Regions from separate parts of the Acidovorax sp. 1608163 genome, predicted to be linked through region 1. Evidence: predicted binding sites of a transcription regulator. Region 1 holds the regulator's gene; each other region holds the start of a gene.
What was found. The regulator FNR, encoded in region 1, switches genes on or off when oxygen is low (the NO sensors DNR and NnrR bind a similar motif). The targets are predictions, from matches to a motif close to TTGATNNNNATCAA.
Positions count from the first base shown of each region.

Region 2: the regulator FNR is predicted to act here: its motif matches at 2,785-2,798, upstream of EAG14_RS21195 (universal stress protein).
Region 3: the regulator FNR is predicted to act here: its motif matches at 1,041-1,054, upstream of cyoA (ubiquinol oxidase subunit II).
Region 4: the regulator FNR is predicted to act here: its motif matches at 3,353-3,366, upstream of EAG14_RS09250 (nitrite reductase).

Region 1 covers NZ_CP033069.1:1,768,886-1,773,583, reverse strand. The annotation lists partial or broken gene hemN (oxygen-independent coproporphyrinogen III oxidase) at 1-1,057, opposite strand, end outside; gene fnr (fumarate/nitrate reduction transcriptional regulator Fnr) at 1,247-1,969, shown strand; gene EAG14_RS07985 (hypothetical protein) at 2,019-2,312, opposite strand; gene EAG14_RS07980 (FixH family protein) at 2,391-2,672, opposite strand; gene ccoG (cytochrome c oxidase accessory protein CcoG) at 2,718-4,175, opposite strand; gene ccoP (cytochrome-c oxidase, cbb3-type subunit III) at 4,255-4,698, opposite strand, start outside.
Region 2 covers NZ_CP033069.1:4,755,337-4,760,034, reverse strand. The annotation lists gene EAG14_RS21210 (D-amino acid dehydrogenase) at 1-387, opposite strand, end outside; gene EAG14_RS21205 (LysR family transcriptional regulator ArgP) at 614-1,525, shown strand; gene EAG14_RS21200 (TetR/AcrR family transcriptional regulator) at 1,630-2,244, shown strand; gene EAG14_RS21195 (universal stress protein) at 2,310-2,732, opposite strand; gene EAG14_RS21190 (metallophosphoesterase) at 2,858-3,706, opposite strand; gene EAG14_RS21185 (LysR family transcriptional regulator) at 3,750-4,698, opposite strand, start outside.
Region 3 covers NZ_CP033069.1:4,295,999-4,300,696, forward strand. The annotation lists gene EAG14_RS19110 (MFS transporter) at 1-870, opposite strand, end outside; gene cyoA (ubiquinol oxidase subunit II) at 1,148-2,215, shown strand; gene cyoB (cytochrome o ubiquinol oxidase subunit I) at 2,224-4,227, shown strand; gene cyoC (cytochrome o ubiquinol oxidase subunit III) at 4,220-4,698, shown strand, end outside.
Region 4 covers NZ_CP033069.1:2,051,323-2,056,020, forward strand. The annotation lists gene EAG14_RS09235 (ABC transporter ATP-binding protein) at 1-890, opposite strand, end outside; gene EAG14_RS09240 (5'-methylthioadenosine/S-adenosylhomocysteine nucleosidase) at 891-1,862, opposite strand; gene EAG14_RS09245 (BMP family protein) at 2,087-3,097, opposite strand; gene EAG14_RS09250 (nitrite reductase) at 3,493-4,698, shown strand, end outside.

The sequences.
Region 1 (4,698 bases):
AGGTGGTCGTAGTACTCATCCAGAGTTTTGGCATTTTGGCTATAGGTGGCGCCAATGCGCCCAATGGCCGATACGCCCAAGCCAATCAGGTCGCAGTCAGGCTGCGTGCTGTACCCCTGGAAATTGCGATGCAAGCGCCCTTGCCGCTTGGCGATGGCCAGGGCATCGGTGGGCAGCGCAAAATGGTCCATGCCAACGTACACGTAGCCCGCCTCCAAAAAGGCATCGAGCGAACGCGACAACATGGCCACCTTCGCGCCCCCTGTGGGCAGTTCAGCGGAGATGATGCGGCGCTGGGGCTTGAAGCGGTCTGGCAAATGGGCATAAGCGTACAGAGCAATCCGATCCGGGCGGAGTTGAGCGATCTGGGAGAGCGTACGGTCAAATGACTCAGGGGTCTGGCGTGGCAAGCCGTAAATCAAATCCACATTGATGGAATCAAACCCAATGGACCGGGCGGACTCCACCAAAGCAAAGACCTGCTCGGCGGGCTGGACCCGGTGCACGGCTTTTTGTACCTCAGTGTCAAAGTCTTGCACACCAAAGCTCAGCCGGTTAAAGCCCAACTCGGCCAGCAAGGCCAAGCGCTCGGCATCCACGGTCCGCGGGTCCACCTCGATCGAATACTCCCCTCCAGGCGCCAGCGTGAAACTGCGCTTGAGCATAGACATGAGTTCGCGCAAGCCCTCATCCGAGAGAAACGTCGGCGTGCCCCCCCCAAATGCAGCTGACTGACCACCTGCCCTGCACCACACTGGGCCGTGTGCAGATCAATCTCACGGCTCAGATAGCGCAAATAGACATCGGCGCGGTCATGGTGTTTGGTGATGATCTTGTTGCAAGCGCAGTAGTAGCATAGCGACTCGCAAAATGGAATGTGCACGTACAGTGACAATGGCATTGCCTTGGCACCTGTCCCCAGATGCCTCTGCGCCAATGCCAAGGAATATTCCTCTTGGCCAAATGCCTCCACGAAACGGTCTGCCGTGGGGTAGGAGGTGTATCGAGGACCTGGCACGTCAAAGCGGGTCAGGAGTTCTGGGGTAACTGCGGTCATGGGGATATCCTTGCGTACTAGCTTACTGTGCCGCACCCCTCCTCTTGCGTCCTTGACCTGCATCAAGTGAAGTCATCTCCACAAGAGCGACAATTTGATGCATATCATCTGCCACTACTCGCAGACCGAGGCATACCGGCCTCCCTCGTCGTGCACGATATGCCCGAACATCAACCAGGTTTCTGTGCCATGAATCCGCTCACCATCAAAGTCGCTTGCTCCAACTGCAACCTCCGCGAGCTTTGCATGCCCGTTGGCCTCAATGACGAACAGCTGCAGCGCATCGACGAGGTGGTGGCCGTGCGCCGCAAAGTCAAGCGCGGTGGCACACTCTTTCGCAATGGCGAAGCCTTCACCTCGCTGTACGCCATTCGCACGGGTTTCTTCAAGACCTGCGTAGCCACTGAAGATGGTCGCGATCAAGTCACGGGCTTTCAAATGGCCGGGGAGATCATCGGCCTGGATGGCATTGTGAATGATCACCATACCTGCGACGCCGTGGCATTGGAAGATGCCGAAGTCTGTGTGATGCCGTTTGATCGCATTGAAGAACTATCACGCGAAGTGACTGCACTACAGCACCATGTGCACAAAATCATGAGCCGCGAAATCGTGCGCGAACACGGCGTGATGCTCCTTTTGGGCAGCATGCGGGCTGAAGAGCGTTTGGCAGCCTTCCTTCTCAACCTGGTACAGCGCCTGCATGCCCGCGGCTTCTCTCAATCAGAGTTGGTGCTGCGCATGACCCGGGAAGAAATTGGCAGCTACCTGGGCCTCAAATTGGAAACCGTGAGCCGCACCTTCTCCAAATTCGTAGAGGATGGAACTGTCGAAGTTCGCCAACGCCACGTGCGAATTTTGGACACCGACGCGCTACGCCGCATCGTGAACAACCAACAAGCCTGCCACTGATCGGTTGGGTCTTGAGGCATGCCGACTAACGGAGGCATGCCATCCGGCCTCATGGGCAAGACGGTGTCTTGCGGCAATCGTCAGGTCGATCTTGGTCAGGCACAGGACAGCGGTTGAGTTCAAACGGTGACATGGCCAGCAGCGTGGTCAAAGCGCCGGACGCCATGGTCAGCACCCAGAAGGCAAAGAAGGCCAGCGTGTACACCCCCAGCCGAGACAATGCCAGCGGCTGCCCAAACCAGTGCAGGTCTTGGGGGTCAACCATTGCAAACACCAACACCTCCAAAGCCCCGGCGACCAAAAAGGCCGGCCAAGCAATCCACATCAAACGCTGTGTCCACATCGTGGTGTCTCCGTATGGTTTTGAGAAGGCATCGATGCCTGGGCCTACCGCACCGCCATGAAGGCCCAGGCTCCGCAACTAGCGGGGCTGGTCTTTGAGCGGTGTCACGGCATGGTTGCGGCCCTTGAGCGCAGGCGCCATGCCAGGCTGCGGGTTCTCCAGCCTCTTGTTGATATCAATGCCTTGCTGGTAGTAGTCTTCAGCCACAACGGGGTCAGGGCTGGAGACGGCAATCCACAAGGTAACGAAGCCCGCTACCACGACGATAGCGGGGCCAGAGAGCACCAGCCAAACATGGCCAAACTTCCACCAAGGAGCCGCCTGAACGGGAGCGGGAGCTGAAGAGGAAATCGAAGACATAGCAAACTCCATCAAAACGGGTAAGACAGCGAGACCACAGGCTGCTTACCGAGGAACCAAAAAGACCGTTTTTTCCGATACATGGGCGCCACCACCTTCCGCCCCAATCTCAAACGTCACAGGGTGCGAACCCGGCGTTGCGGACCCATAGGGCACCTGCAAGCGCACCGCCACCCAACGTGACTGCGCAGGCTCAATGTCCACAGCAGACTCCGATACAACCTCCAAGCCTTCCAGCCCCTTGGCTGCTACGTGGTAGCGCTGAGGCGACTCCGTCGCATTCATGATCTGGATACGGTAGATGTTCTCCAGCTTACCGCCCGCAACGATGCGAGACAAGGCGGCGCGATCCCGCACAACGTCGACCTTCAAAGGCGTTCTGGTCATCAGGCTGGCAAGCATGGCCACACACAAGGCCACCAGCACGGCGCTGTAAATCAACACACGGGGCCGCAGCACGCGCCGCAGGATCTGAGACTGCGACCAGCGCTTCACGACGCCGTTCTGGGTAGTGAACCGAATCAAGCCACGGGGGTACTTCACCTTGTCCATGACGGTGTTGCACGCATCCACGCACAACCCGCACCCAATGCACTCGTACTGCAGCCCTTTGCGAATATCAATACCCACAGGGCACACCTGTACACACAGCGTGCAGTCGATGCAATCCCCAAGGCCCTTGGCCTTGTGATCCACGGTCTTGCTGCGGGGCCCACGCGGCTCACCACGCGCCACGTCGTAGCTGACGATGAGCGTGTCCTTGTCAAACATGGCGCTCTGAAAGCGTGCATAAGGACACATGTACTTGCACACTTGTTCACGCATGAAGCCCGCATTGCCATAGGTGGCAAAACCGTAAAACAGCACCCAGAAAATCTGCCAGCCGCCCTGCAACGCGATCAGCTCAGCACCCAGCTCGCGGATCGGCACAAAGTAGCCAACGAAAGTGAACCCTGTCCACAGGGCTACTGCAATCCAAATGGCTTGCTTCAAAAACTTTTTGCGAACCTTCTCAAAGGTCCATGGACCGCCATCCAGGCGCAAGCGGGCACTGCGATCACCTTCGATCTTGTGCTCAATCCACATAAAGATTTCGGTGTACACCGTTTGCGGACACGCAAACCCACACCACAAGCGCCCTGCCACGGCAGTGAACAAGAACAGAGACAGTGCCGAAATGATCAGCAGCCCCGTGAGGTAGATGAAATCCTGCGGATACAGGACCAGACCAAAAATGTAAAAGCGGCGCGCGCCCAGATCGAACAGCACCATTTGGCGCTGCCCCCACTCCAGCCAGGGCAGGCCATAGAACACCAACTGGGTCAGGAACACCATGGCCCAGCGCCACCGGGCAAACAAGCCGCTGATCGATCGCGGGTAAATCTTCTTCTGCGCCTCATACAGGGAGACGATCTCAACCTGGCTGCTGGAGGCATCGGAAGCATCAGCCGCAACGGGAGCGATGGGAATGACCTTGCGAGGAGACTCGCTGGGTTGCTTCATGGTGGCGCTCTTTAATTCTTCAAAACTTCTCAACCCAAACAACAAAGGGCGGCATCACCCGATACCGCCCCTACCCAGCTTACTGAGCCTTGTTGTTTGACAAACCCCAAACATACGAGGCCAGCACCTTGATCTGGGCTTCCGTCAACTTTTCTGCCTGTGCAGGCATTTGGTTGACCTTGCCGTTGTTGATCATGGCAGTGATGGCCGCCTCACCCCAGCCATGCAGCCAGATGTCATCGGTCAGGTTGGGGGCACCCAGGGCCTGGTTGCCTTTGCCGTCCATGCCGTGGCAGGCGGCACATGCCGTGAACTTGGACTTACCCAAAGAGGCGCGCAAGGAATCATGGGGGCTGCCCGACAGGCTCAACACGTAGTGCGACAGGTTGCGCACATCTTCAGGCGTGCCCACTGCTGCAGCCATGGGAGGCATGTTGCCAATACGGCCCTTTTGCAAGGTTTCCAGAATCTTGTCTGGGGTGCCGCCGTGCAGCCAGTCGCCATCCGCCAGATTCGGGAAACC
Region 2 (4,698 bases), 2.1 Mb from region 1:
TTCAATGCCGGTGCTGGCCACCAGGTCCTTGAGGGCCGCGTGGCTGTAGGCGCCCAGGGCCACGATCTGCTGCACGTTGCGCTCAAACGCCACGTCGTTGCACTGCGCGAGAAACTTCAGCCCCCAGCGCCACTGGTCCCAGTCGAGCTGCGGGCGAAACAGCAGTGGCGCCTCTTTGTCGAACATCCATTTGAGCGCCTTGAGCGGCGCTTCGCGGTTGGCCCACGGCTCGCAGTAGCTCACCGAGATCTGCGCCGCGTTGGCGAAGCTGGTTTCCAAGGCAGCGTCGGGCTGGCGATCGACGACGATCACTTCATGACCGCGTTCCAGCAGGTGCCACGCTGTGCTGATGCCGATGATGCCGGCGCCCAAAACAATGGTTTTCATGAGGGCGCAGTGTGCGCGACATTGCATTTGAGTAAAAGCAAAATTAAACTTACTCCAAAATCATCAGCATCGCTAATGTTTGGCGGTGCCATTTTTCTGTTGTTAACCTGGCCTCTTCGAACTTGAAATATCCGTTCAGGCTGAGCCTGTCGAAGCCTCGCACAGCGCTTCGACAAGCTCCGCGTGAACGGTGTATGGAATGTTCTGCGCAGGCCCTTGCGAGACCATGAGCACTTACGATCCCGCCGCCCTGGAATGCCTTGCCGCCATCGTGGAAGAGGGCGGTTTTGAACGCGCCGCACAGCGGCTGAATGTGACGCAATCGGCCGTCTCGCAGCGCCTGCGGGCGCTGGAGGCGCAGGTGGGCTCGGTGCTCATCGTGCGCAGCCGCCCGCTCAAGCCGACGTCTGCCGGGCAGTTGCTGCTCAAGCACACCAAGCAGCTGCGCCTGCTGCGCGCTGACCTGGAGCGCGACCTGCAGGAGCTGGCCCCCAGCGCCCCCGGCAGCACCCGCGAAGACGAGCGCATCTCCATCGCCATCAATGCCGACAGCATTGCCACCTGGGCCATGGGCGCGCTGCACGACCTGGTGCGCCAGCGCCTGCCGCTCGAAATCATTGCCGATGACCAGGACTTCACGCAGGAATGGCTGCGCTCGGGCCAGGTGCTGGGCTGCGTCACCACGCTCAAGCAGGCGCTGCGCGGCTGCAAGATGGTGCCGCTGGGCGCCATGCACTATGTGGCGGTGGCATCGGCCGAATTCGCCAACAAGCACCTGCCGCAGGGGCTCACGCCGCACAACTTCCGCGAGGTGTCCTTTTTGTCCTTCAACCGCAAGGACGACATGGCGGCCGAGTTTGTGGCCCGTGCGTTCGGCCTCAAGCGCGTGGCACTGAACCACCTGTTTGTGCCCAGCACCGAAGGCCAGATGCGCGCCGTGGCCGCAGGCTGGGGCGTGGGCGTGATGCCCGAGCTGTTGGCGCGTGGCCCCATTGCCGATGGCAGCCTGATCGACCTGGTGCCCGGGCGCTCGCTGCCGATTCAGCTGTATTGGCACTGCTGGAACCTGGAGTCTGAGCTGCTGGATGCGCTGACCGATGCCCTCAAGGCCACGGCCGCACGCACCTTGGTGGCCTGACCGGAGTACGTTTGGGGCATTCGGGCGGCCACACGGCGTGAACGCCGTAGTTGCAAAGCAACTTCTACAGTAGTTTTTTTACCGTAGTGGATAAGATGCGAACCATGTCTTCGCTGCCCACCAAAGTTTCGTTCAAAGAGCAGATGCACCTCGCCCGCGAGGAGGCCATCCTGCAATCGACTTGCCGCCTGCTGGGCGAGAAGGCCTACGACGCCATGACCATGGACGATGTGGCCAACGCCGTCGGCATCGCCAAGGCCAGCCTTTACAAGCACTTCAGCAGCAAAGAAGAGCTGTGCTGTGCCGCCATGGTGCAGATTCTGGAGAGAGTGCGCGCTTACCTTTCTGGCTTGCCAAGCGAGCTTGCACCCATTGAAAAGCTGCGGGCGCTGGTGCGCTGGTCGCTGGAGCGGCTCATCACCAACGAAATGCCGCTGCTGCCCAGCCGCAATTCCAGCCTGCGTGCGGTGCTCATGGCCAACAAGCAGTACCTCAATGGCCTGGTGAACGTGAGCGATCAGATTGGCGAATGGATCACCGAGGCCCAGGCGCAGGGCGTGATCGACCCCAAGCTGCCGCCCCTGGTGGTGCTGTACACCCTGTACGCGCGGGCGTGTGATCCGGTAGTGACCTTCTTGAAGGACGGCGGGCAGTATTCCGACGCCGAAATCGTCGAACTGGTGGTGCGCACCTGCTTCGATGGGCTGGCCGCGCGTTGAGCCGCCCATGAAAAAGCCCCGCTTGGGGCGGGGCTCGTGCAGTACCGTTGAGGGGCTGAGTGGAATCAGCGCACGATCAACAGCGGCACCTTGCAGTGGGCCAGCACCTGCGTGGTGACCGAGCCCACGACCAGCGTGGCCAGGGCGCCGTGACCGTGCGAGCCCATCACCAGCAAGTCGAATTTGCCGCTCTCTGCCACTTTGGCAATGGTCTCGCCCACCGCACCCACTTTGAACATGCACTTGGCTTGCACGCCATGGCGAGCGAGGAACTTGGCCACGGGGGCGGTGACTTTCTCGGCTTCTTCCGTGTGGTAGTTGTCCACCACTTCTTTACCCAACGCCGCGCGTGCGCGGGTGGGCAGCGGGGCCTGCACCGTCAGCACGGTGTAGCTGTGGCTTGCGCCCAGCAGGTCTTCGTGGGTGGCCAGGTAGGCCAGCATCTTCTTGGTGTAGGCGCTGCCGTCGACAGCCAGCAAAATGTTCATGGTGTGCTCCAGGTTGGTGTGCTCAGACTAATGCGCGCGAGCGGTTGTTGTCTTGACCTGGGTCATGTTTTTCGTCGTGCGCTGTGAAAGGCGGTTGAACAGGGGTGTTCAGGGGCCTGCGTCGATCATACGGTGACGCACATCTGGGGCTGGAAGGTGGCCTGTTCCCCCTTGCGGGCATAGCCCAGCGGGTTGGCCACCACGCGGCATTGCCAGGGCTGCCCGGTGGCGTCGTGCGTGCCGCGCACGGTGTAGTCGCTGGGCGCGTGCAGGTGGCCGTGCAGCCACAGCTGGGCGTGGGGCAGCAGCCCGTCCAGGGCGTTGCAAAAACCTGCAGTCCCGGGCACCAGCCCATAGCGCGGGTCCGCACTGCGCAGGCTGGGGGCAAAGTGGGTAACGGCCACGGTGGGGCCGTCAAATGGCGTGGACAGTGCAGAGCGCAGCCATTGCTGGCACACCAGGGCCTGCTCGCGCATGGGCTCGGCCAAAAAGGGCTCGCCATGCCGGGTGCCACCGGTCTTGCGCAGGTAGAAATTGGCGGCGCGGTAGGCCTTGTCGCGCAGGCGCAGTTGGCGGGCAAGGTCTTCGGTGCCTTCGTCCTCAGCCAGTGCGTCAAAGTCGCTCCACAGGGTGGTGCCCACAAAGCGCACGCCGCCGAGCACCAGGGTTTCGCGCTCCAGCCAGGCAATGCCCAGCCGCTCGCAAGTGCTGCGCAGGCGTTGGTGGGCTTCGTCAAAGTCTTGGGCGTCGTATTCGTGGTTGCCCGGCACAAACAGCACGGGGGTGGGCCAGGTGCCGCCTGCCGCCTGGGGGGCAAACCGGGCCAGGCCGAAGTCTTCGTCGCTGAGCTGTCCCCCTTGCTGGTACGAGCCGATGTCGCCAGCGAGCACCAGCAGGTCGGCGCCGGGTGCGGGCTCGGGAACAAAGTGGGGGTGCGCCTCCAGGTGCAGATCGGACAGGAGCTGAATCTTCATGCGGGCAGTGTAGATGCCCAAGGGGCGCCCGGGCTGGGTGCGCCTAGTCCGGGAACATGCTGCGGGCCGAGCGCGCCAGGGCGTTGAGCAGCCATTCCATGGCCTTCTCTTGCGGGCCGCGCCGCCGCCACAGTGCATCAACGTGCACAGCGGGCACGTTCAGGGGCAGGGGGCGTTGCACCAGCCGGTCGGCAATGCCGGTCACCGGCACAAAGTGCCGGGGCAGCACGGTGAGCAAGTCCGAGCCCACCACCACCCGGCCCGCTGTGAAGAACTGGTTGACCGTGATGAGCACATGCCGCTTGCGCCCCAACGAGGCCAGGGCTTCGTCGATGAACCCGTAGGGGCGCCCGGAAAAGCTCACCAGCATGTGTCGCGCTGCGCAATACGCATCGAGCGTCAACTCCCCGCTGGCCAGTGGGTGCCCTTGGCGCATCACGCACATGTATTCACCGTCGTACAGGCGCCGGCTGTCGTAGGCCACGGCGCCGCCCGATTGGGCGCGGGCCGTCAGATCCGCCAGGGCGGCGGGGAAGTAGCCCACGGCCATGTCGGCAGATTCTTCGTCCAGCAGGCGGCGTGGGTCGCGGGTGGTGAGGGGCAGCACGCGCACCGAGATGTCCGGGGCCTCGCGCTCGATGATTTGGACCAGCGCGGGGATCAGCGTGGCGGCGGTGGCATCGGCCATGGCCAGCACAAAGGTGGACGTGGCGGTGGACGGCTCGAAGGCGCCCGGGGCCAGGGACTCCTGCAGCAGGGCCAGTGCATCGCGCACGCTGGGCCACAGCGCCAGTGCGCGGGGCGTGGGCTCCACGCCCTGGCCGCTGCGCACCATCAGCTCGTCACCCACCACTTCACGCAAGCGCCGCATGGCGTTGCTGACGGCCGGTTGGGTGATGGAAAGCTTGTGCGCAGCCTTGGTCAGACTGCGCTCGGCCATCACCTCATCGAAGACACGCAGCAGATTCAAATCCAGTGATCGGAAGTTCACC
Region 3 (4,698 bases), 2.5 Mb from region 1:
TGAATACATCGCAATCCACGACAGCGGGAACACGGTGGCGATATGGAACAGCGCAAAGCTGGCCAAGGCGGCAAAGGCCCCCAGCAGCACATTGCCCCCCTCATCGCGCATGACCTGGGCCACGCTCACCGGCTGCAACTCGCGCTGCTGCAGCAATTCGGCATACGACTGCCCCACCACCAGGCGCAAACGGGCAAACAAGGCCACCACGTTGATGGCAAAGGCCACGAAGAAGGGATAGCGCCAGCCCCAGTCCAGGAACTCAGCCACGCTCAGGCTGCTATACAAATAGGCAAACAGGCTGGCCGCCAGCACAAAACCCACAGGCGCACCCAGTTGCCCGATCATGGCAAACCAGCCGCGCCGCTCCTTGGGGGCGCTCATCGCCAACAGGGAGGGCAAACCGTCCCAGGTGCCCCCCAGCGCCAGCCCCTGGCCAATGCGCAAAATGATCAGGGCCGCAATCGCCTTGGAGCCCACCGACGCGTAGCTGGGCAAAAACGCCATGCCCGCCGTGCAGGCCCCCAGCAAAAACAGCGACAGCGTCAGCTTGGTGCCCCGCCCCCAGCGCCGCTGCACCGCCATGGAGAGGGCGGTACCCACCGGGCGGGCCACAAAAGCCAGGGCAAATATGGCAAACGCCATCAAAGTCCCATCCAGCCGTGACAAGAACGGAAACAGCAACGACGGGAAGACCAGCACGCTGGCAATGCCGAACACAAAGAAGTCAAAGTATTCGGAAGACCGCCCAATGATCACCCCCACAGCGATCTCACCGGGGGTCACATCCTCATCGGTGTGGGCGTTGGCCAAAGACACCGAACTATCAAAGCCTGGGACGGGCAGGGCTGCAGAACCTGGGCTGTACATATTGACGCTCCTCAAGAAACTGACACAACTCCGTTCTACACCCCTAGGAGGGCCCTCACAAGTGAGCTTTCGCTAGCCCAGCGCGTAGGAAAACCCTGATTGCCAGCCCGCCAAACCCGCCTGCGACAGATCAAACCCAGACCAAAGAGCCAAAAAACACTGGCTGGCATTTGATGTTGGACAAAATGTCCAATCGACAAAATCGGTAGCGAGACTACATTTCGACACCTCAGCCATTCGTGTTTACACCTAAGCGCCCCTTTGTCGCGCCCCTAGCATGCTCAAAAACAAAGAATCTCGCAGGCCCGCCTGGCTTGCCGCGATCGCCCTGACCACCGGCCTGGCCGGTTGCAGCAAGGCCGTCGTACTCAACCCGGCCGGCGATATTGCCGCCCAACAGGGCCAGATGGTCATTACTGCCACGTTGTTGATGCTCATCATCATCGTGCCGGTGATCGCCCTGACCCTGTTCTTCGCCTGGAAGTACCGCCAGTCGAACACCGCCAACACCGAGGCCGACTACGACCCCGAATGGCACCACTCCACCACGCTGGAGCTGGTGATCTGGACGGTGCCGCTGCTCATCATCATTGCCCTGGGCGCCCTGACCTGGATCGGCACCCACAAGCTTGATCCGTACCGTCCCCTGGACCGCATCGACGCCCAGCGCCCCCTGGACGCCAACGTCAAGCCCCTGGAAGTGCAAGTGGTGGCAATGGACTGGAAATGGCTGTTTTTCTACCCCGAGCAAGGCATTGCCACCGTGAACGAGCTGGCCGCCCCGGTGGACCGCCCCATCCTGTTCAAGCTGACCGCGACATCGACCATGAACGCGTTCTACGTGCCTGACCTGGCCGGCATGATCTACGCCATGCCCGGCATGCAGACCGAGCTGAACGCCGTCATCAACAAGCCTGGCGTGTTCAACGGCATGTCGTCGCACTACAGCGGCGCAGGCTTCTCGGGCATGACCTTCAAGTTCCACGGCCTGAGCAACGATGACTTTGCCCAGTGGGTGCAAAAAGCCAAGACCGAGGGCAAGCCCCTGGACAAGGGCTCCTACCTGAACCTCGTCAAGCCCAGCGAACGCGACCCCGTGCAGCGCTTTGCGTCGGTGGAAGACGGCCTGTACGACAAGGTGCTCAACCGCTGCGTGGAAGACGGAAAGATGTGCATGCACCACATGATGGCCATCGACGCCCAGGGCGGCGACGCCTATGTGCGCGCAGCAGGCCTGAACCTGCCCCAGGACGTGTGCAACGCACAAAACGCAGCCCAAGTGGTGGCAGCGCTTGAAACCCGCAACGCACCGGCACAAACCTCCGGCGCCAGCATCCGCCAATGAGCCTCGCTATGACCTCCGAAACCGTAACTCCCGCCCACTGGGCGCTGGGCCGCCTGAGCTGGGACGTTGTGCCCATGGCGCACGAGCCTATCGTGCTGGCCACCTTCATTGCCGTTGTGCTGGGCGGCCTGGTCGTCCTGGCAGGCATCACCAAGTTCCGCCTGTGGGGCCCGCTGTGGCGCGACTGGATCTGCAGCATTGACCACAAAAAGATCGGGATCATGTACATGATCCTGGGCCTGGTGATGCTGCTGCGCGGCTTTGCCGACGCCGTGATGATGCGCCTGCAACAGGCCATGGCCTTTGGCGACAACATGGGCTACCTGCCGCCACACCACTACGACCAGATCTTCACCGCCCACGGCGTGATCATGATCTTCTTCGTGGCGATGCCGCTGGTCACGGGCCTGATGAACTACCTCGTGCCGCTGCAGATTGGTGCGCGCGACGTGTCCTTCCCGTTCCTCAACAACTTCAGCTTCTGGATGACCACCGCTGGCGCCGTGCTGGTGATGGTGTCGCTGTTCCTGGGTGAGTTCTCCACCTCCGGCTGGCTGGCACTGTCCAACCTGGGCTCGCAAAGCGCCAGCACGGGGCTGGACTACTACATCTGGGCACTGCAGATTGCCGGGGTGGGTACCACGCTCTCGGGTATCAACCTGATCGTCACCATCGTCAAGATGCGCGCCCCCGGCATGAGCCTGATGAAGATGCCCGTCTTCACCTGGACCGCCCTGTGCACCAACGCGCTGATCGTGGCCTCCTTCCCGGTGCTGACGGCCGCACTGGTCCTCATGTCGCTGGACCGCTATGTCGGCACCAACTTCTTCACCAACGAGCTGGGTGGCAACCCCATGCTCTACGTGAACCTGATCTGGATCTGGGGCCACCCTGAGGTGTACATCCTGGTGCTGCCCGCCTTCGGTGTGTTCTCCGAAGTGGTCGCCACCTTCAGCAAGAAGCGCCTGTTTGGCTACACCTCCATGGTGTACGCCACGGTGTGTATCACCATCTTGTCGTACCTGGTGTGGCTGCACCACTTCTTCACCATGGGCTCGGGCGCGAGTGTGAACACCTTCTTCGGCATCACCACGATGATCATCTCGATCCCCACGGGCGCGAAGATCTTCAACTGGCTGTTCACCATGTACAAGGGCCGCATCCGCTTTGAGCTACCCATGATGTGGACCGTGGCCTTCATGGTGACGTTCGCCATCGGTGGTATGACCGGCGTGCTGCTGGCCGTGCCCCCGGCCGACTTCGTGCTGCACAACAGCCTGTTCCTGATCGCCCACTTCCACAACGTGATCATTGGCGGCGTGGTGTTTGCCATGTTTGCAGGCATCAACTACTGGTTCCCCAAGGCGTTTGGCTACAAGCTGGACCGCACCTGGGGCGTGTACTCCTTCTGGCTGTGGCTGGTGGGCTTCTGGGTGGCGTTCACGCCGCTGTATGTGCTGGGCCTGATGGGCGTCACCCGCCGCGCCAACCACTTTGAAGACCAGTCGCTGCAAATCTGGTTCGTGATCGCTGCGCTGGGCGCCGCCATGATCGCGGCAGGCATTGGCTGTTTCCTGATCCAGCTGGTGGTGAGCTACCTCAAGCGCGAGCAACTGCGCGACTGGACGGGCGACCCCTGGGGTGGCCGCACGCTGGAGTGGGCCACATCGTCTCCTCCACCCAACTACAACTTTGCCTTCACCCCCGTGGTGCATGAGATCGACGCCTGGTGGGACATGAAGAAGCACGGCTACCAACGCCCGCTCAGCGGCTTCCAGTCCATCCACATGCCTGCCAATACAGGGGCTGGCGTGGTCATCTCGGGCCTCTCGCTGGTGTTCGGCTTTGCGCTGATCTGGCACATGTGGCTGCTGGCTGCGGTGTCGTTCGCAGCCGTGGTGCTGGCTTCGATCATCCACACGTTCAACTACAAGCGTGACTTCTACATCCCGGCCTCCGAAGTGGTGGCCACCGAAGAAGCCCGCACACTCCAACTCGCACGCCATGTCTGATATCCGCATCCAAGCGGGCGCCGCGGGCGCCCTGGCCCCGCGCGAGTACCACCTCGCGCACGAGCCCCATCCTGAAAACGGCACAGCCCTGGGCTTCTGGCTGTACCTGATGAGCGACTGCCTCATCTTTGCCGCCCTGTTTGCCACCTACGGCGTGCTGGGCCGCAGCTATGCGGCAGGCCCCACCGGCGCCCAGCTGTTTGACCTGCCTTTGGTGGCCATCAACACGGCCTTCCTGCTGCTGTCGTCCATCACCTTCGGCTTTGCCATGCTGCGCAAGCAGTTGGGCGACGTCAAAGGCACGCTGCTGTGGCTGGGCATCACGGGCCTGTTTGGCCTGTGCTTCCTGGGGCTGGAGCTGTACGAGTTCCAGCATCTGATCCACCAGGGCGCTGGCCCTCAGCGCAGCGCCTTCCTGTCGGCCTTCTTCACGCTGGTAGGCACCCACGGCTTGCACGTCACCTTCGGCCT
Region 4 (4,698 bases), 280 kb from region 1:
TTGCCGCTCACGCCCGCAATCGCCACGATCTCGCCGGCGCGCAAGGTGAGGGACACATTGTTCAACCGATCGCGCCCCGTGTGCGCGGTGCTCACGTTGTTGAGGGTGCAGATGGGATCGCCCACGCTCCGCGCGGGGCGGCGCTCTGCCGCCTCAATCGCATGGCCCACCATCCATTGCGCCAATTGCCCCTGGGTGGTGCCCTGCGCAGGCGCCTCAGCCACCAGCTTGCCCTGGCGCAGCACGGCCACGCGGTGCGATACGCGCAGCACCTCGCCCAGCTTGTGGCTGATGAAGATGATGGACAGGCCCTGCGCCACCATCTGCGCCAGGGTGTCAAACAGCGCCTCGCTCTCTTGCGGGGTGAGCACGGCGGTGGGTTCGTCCAGGATGAGGATGCGGGCGCCCCGGTACAGGGCCTTCAAGATTTCAACCCGCTGGCGCTCGCCCACCGAGAGGCTGCCCACCTTTGCATCGGGGCTCACTGGCAGGCCAAACTGCTGCGACACGGCCAGCAGCTTGGTGCGCGCCTCGCTGCGGCGCGAGAAGGGCTGCCACAGCGGCTCGCTGCCCAGCAGCACGTTGTCCAGCACCGTGAGGTTGTCGGCCAGCGTGAAGTGCTGGTGCACCATGCCAATGCCAGCCGCCAGCGCTGCACGCGGCTGGCCGGGCGGCAGGGGCTGGCCAAAGACTTCGATACTGCCTTCGTCGGCCACGTAGTGCCCGAACAGGATGGACATCAGTGTGGACTTGCCTGCGCCGTTTTCGCCCAGCAGGGCCAGCACTTCGCCGCGTGCCAGGGTCAGGCTGATGGCGTCGTTGGCGACGAGCTTGCCAAAACGCTTGGTGATGCCCGACAGTTTCAGGACGGGGGCGTTGGTGGAGGCCATCTACTTCCACGCCGCCAGAAACGCCCGCAACACCTTGGCCGAATTGGCGGCCGCCAGGCCCATGAAGGTGCCCATTTCGTTCTCGCCGTCACCGCCACCGGCGAGATCGCTCAGCGACCGGAAGGCGATGTAGGGCACGCCGTTGCTGTGCGCGACCATGGCGGTGGCGGCGGTTTCCATGTCGAGCACGTTGGCCTCGAAGGTCTTGAAGGCGTATTCGCGGAAGGCCTTGTTGTCCACAAACGCCTGGCCTGATACGCCGTTGCCGCCCACTACGAGTTGCGGGCGTTGTTTGAGGCAGGTGGCAGCTAGGCAGTGCTCCAGGGCCACGTTCTGCAGGCTGCGTGCCGTGGCCAGCATCTTGGGGTCGGCTTCAAACCAGAATTTCTTGCTGAGTTGGGGGTTTGCAGCCGATCGCACTTCCACCGGGCGCGGGTGCATCATGCCGAAGGCGGGCAGGGTCAGCTCGCTTTTCATCCAGGCGGGGGCGCTGTACTGGCTAGGCCGATTTTCGCGCGCCATCAGCCACTCCATGTACTGGCCCCACTGCGCAGGCACTGTCACGTCGCCAATGTGCAGGCCGGGGTTCACGCCGCCCGCAATACCGCTGAACACCACATGGCTCACGTTGAAGCGGTCGAGCACCAGCTGCGTGTTCATGGCCGCGTTGGTCATGCTGATGCCGGAGAGGAACACCACCACGGGCTTGCCTTCGAGCGTGCCGGTGGTGAACTCCACGCCGTTGATGCTGTGCTGGGTGGGCTGCTGCACCTGGGGCAGCAGCACGGTCAGCTCGGGCGCAAAGGCGGAGATGACGGCGATGCGGGGTGTGTCGTCCAGCCGGACCGCCGTCTTGCCTGTCGGGCCGGATGCACAACCAGCAAGTGCGCCAGCCAGTGCCAGTGACCACAGCAGGCGGGTGAAACGAGAGGCGACGGAGTGGCCCAAGGGGATGGACAAAGAGGTGGTCATGGACATACCAGGCAGGGACAGAGACGTACGGAAAACGACAACAAAAAAGGGCCACCTTGATGAGTGGTGGCCCAGGTGTTCACCCGCTTTGTCTCGCATTGGTGATTTGGAGTGGCTGACAAAGCTCAGCGCAGCGGTTCTGGCTAGGCGCTGTGTCGCAGGCAGTACTGCAAGTACGACAAGACACAGCAACAACGCCAGAAGAGTTTTGTCATCCACTCCCCTTATTTGGCCGTGGACTTGGGCTGGCTGTCGTCTACCTTCACGGTGAACTTGCCCGCGAGAATGTCGGCTTCTTTGGCCTTAACTTTGGCGACGATGTCGGCCGGCACTTTCTTCTCGAACGTGCCCAGGGGTGCGAGTTCGGAGCCTTTGTTCTTCATCATCGAATACGGGCCGTAGTCCTCGGCGGTGAACTTGCCGTCCTTGACCAGTTTGAGCGCGCGCTCAATGCTGGGCTCCATGTGCCACAGGGCCGACGCCACCACGGTGTCGGGGTACTGCGGCTGGGTGTCGATCACGTTGCCGATGGCGAGCTTGCCTTTTTCCTTGGCCGCATCGCTCACGCCAAAGCGCTCGGCGTAGAGCACATCGGCGCCCTTGTCGATCATGGCGAAGGTGGCTTCCTTGGCCTTGGGGGGGTCAAACCAGCTGTTGATGAAGGTGATGGTGAACTCGACCTTGGGGTTGGTCTCTTTGGCGCCCGCCATGAAGGCGTGCATCAGGCGGTTGACTTCGGGGATGGGGAAGCCGCCCACCATGCCGATCTTGTTGGTCTTGGTCATGCCGCCCGCGATAATGCCGCTGAGGTAGGCGGGCTCCTGGATGTAGTTGTCGAACACGCTGAAGTTGGGCGCCTGCGGCTTGCCCGACGAGCCGAGCAGGAACGAAGTCTTGGGAAAGTCCTTGGCCACCTTGCGGGCGGCGGCTTCCACCGCAAAGGCTTCGCCCACGATGAGCTGGTTGCCGCCGGTGGCGTACTCGCGCATCACGCGCTCGTAGTCGGCGTTGCTGACGTTTTCACTGGCCTTGTATTCGATCTCGCCGCGCGCTTCGGCGGCCTTCAGCGCCTTGTGGATGCGGCTGACCCACTGCTGCTCAAAGGGCACGGTGTAGATCGCAGCGACCTTGAGCTTGGACTGCGCTGCAGCCAGTGAGGGCGCCATCGCCATGGCGGCCGAGAGGGCCATGGAGGTGCAGAGCAGGCGTCCGGTGAAGATGCGGCGAGTGGTCATGGTGCGGTTCCTTGGGTGGGACTGGCGAAGGAGAGGCCGTGCACGGCCTCCAGAACACAATGAAACTAGCAATTTGCACGCCAGCGATGGCCCGCACATGCAGCTGTGCGGCGGGCGTTCCATGGCGGGATTGCGCTGCACAGTCTGCCAGAAGTGCGTGGTGGGCTGCCTTCCAGGCCGGTCGTGACGTGATCAAGGATTTCCCTCTAGGCAGCCGTTGGATGTTGGTTTAATGGTGCATGTTGAATGAATCATTTGACAGGTATCAAAGCGGCTGTGGGGAGGCTGGCGAAAAATGGCTGCGAGCCTGCTGAAACCCAGTCGTCGCAGCCCGCAGCAGGCCAGTTGGAGGGATGGAATGAGCCATCTTGGGCCGCGACATACAAGGAGTCCCCATGACAACCCGAAAGCTGGCGCGCCTTGCGGCACTGGCAATGTCCACTCTGGCCCTTACGGCGTATGCCGATGACAAGAAGAGCGTGACACCCGCCGAGATGAACTACCAGGCAGGCTCGTCCCCTTTGGCCAATCAGCCGATGTACCAAAGCACAAACCCTGCCGCGCCCAAAATGACGCAGGCCGAGTTTGACCGTGCTCGCCAAACTTACTTTGAGCGTTGCGCTGGCTGCCATGGCGTGCTGCGCAAGGGCGCCACCGGCAAGCCCCTGACGCCCGATGTGACGCTGCCCAAGGGCACGGATTACCTCAAGGTGTTCATCGCCTATGGCTCGCCCGCTGGCATGCCCAACTGGCAGACTTCGGGTGAGATGAGCGAGTCCGATGTGGACATGATGGCCCGCTACATCCAGCAAGACCCCCCTATGCCTCCCGAGTGGAGCATGGCGGACATGAAGAAGACCTGGAAGGTGCTGGTGCCGCCGAAGGACCGCCCAACCAAGAAGATGAACGACTACAACATCGCCAACATCTTCTCGACCACGCTGCGTGACGCGGGCGAAGTGGCGCTGATCGATGGCGACACCAAGCAGATCATCAACATCATCAAGACCGGCTACGCGGTGCACATCTCGCGCACCTCGGCATCGGGCCGCTACCTGTTCGTGATCGGCCGCGATGGCCGCGTGAACATGATCGATTTGTGGATGGCCAAGCCTGACAACGTCGCTGAAATCCGCATTGGCCTGGAAGCCCGTTCGGTGGACACCTCCAAGTACAAGGGCAAGGAGGGCGACTTCACCGACAAGCTGGCCATTGCTGGCGCCTACTGGCCCCCTCAGTTCGTCATCATGAATGGCGACACGCTGGAGCCCATGAAGATCGTCTCGACCCGTGGCATGACCGTGGACACGCAGGAATACCACCCCGAGCCCCGCGTGGCTTCGATCGTGGCCTCGCACTTCAAGCCTGAGTTCATCGTGAACGTTAAGGAAACCGGCAAGACCCTGATGGTGGACTACAAGGATGTGGACGCCCTCAAGATCACCGAACTGGGCTCTGCCCGTTACCTGCACGACGGTGGCTGGGACTCGAGCAAGCGCTACTTCATGGTGGCTGCCAACAACAGCAACAAGATTGGCGTGGTAGATGCCAAGGAAGGCAAGCTGCAGGCGCTGGTGGATGTGGGCAAGACACCGCACCCC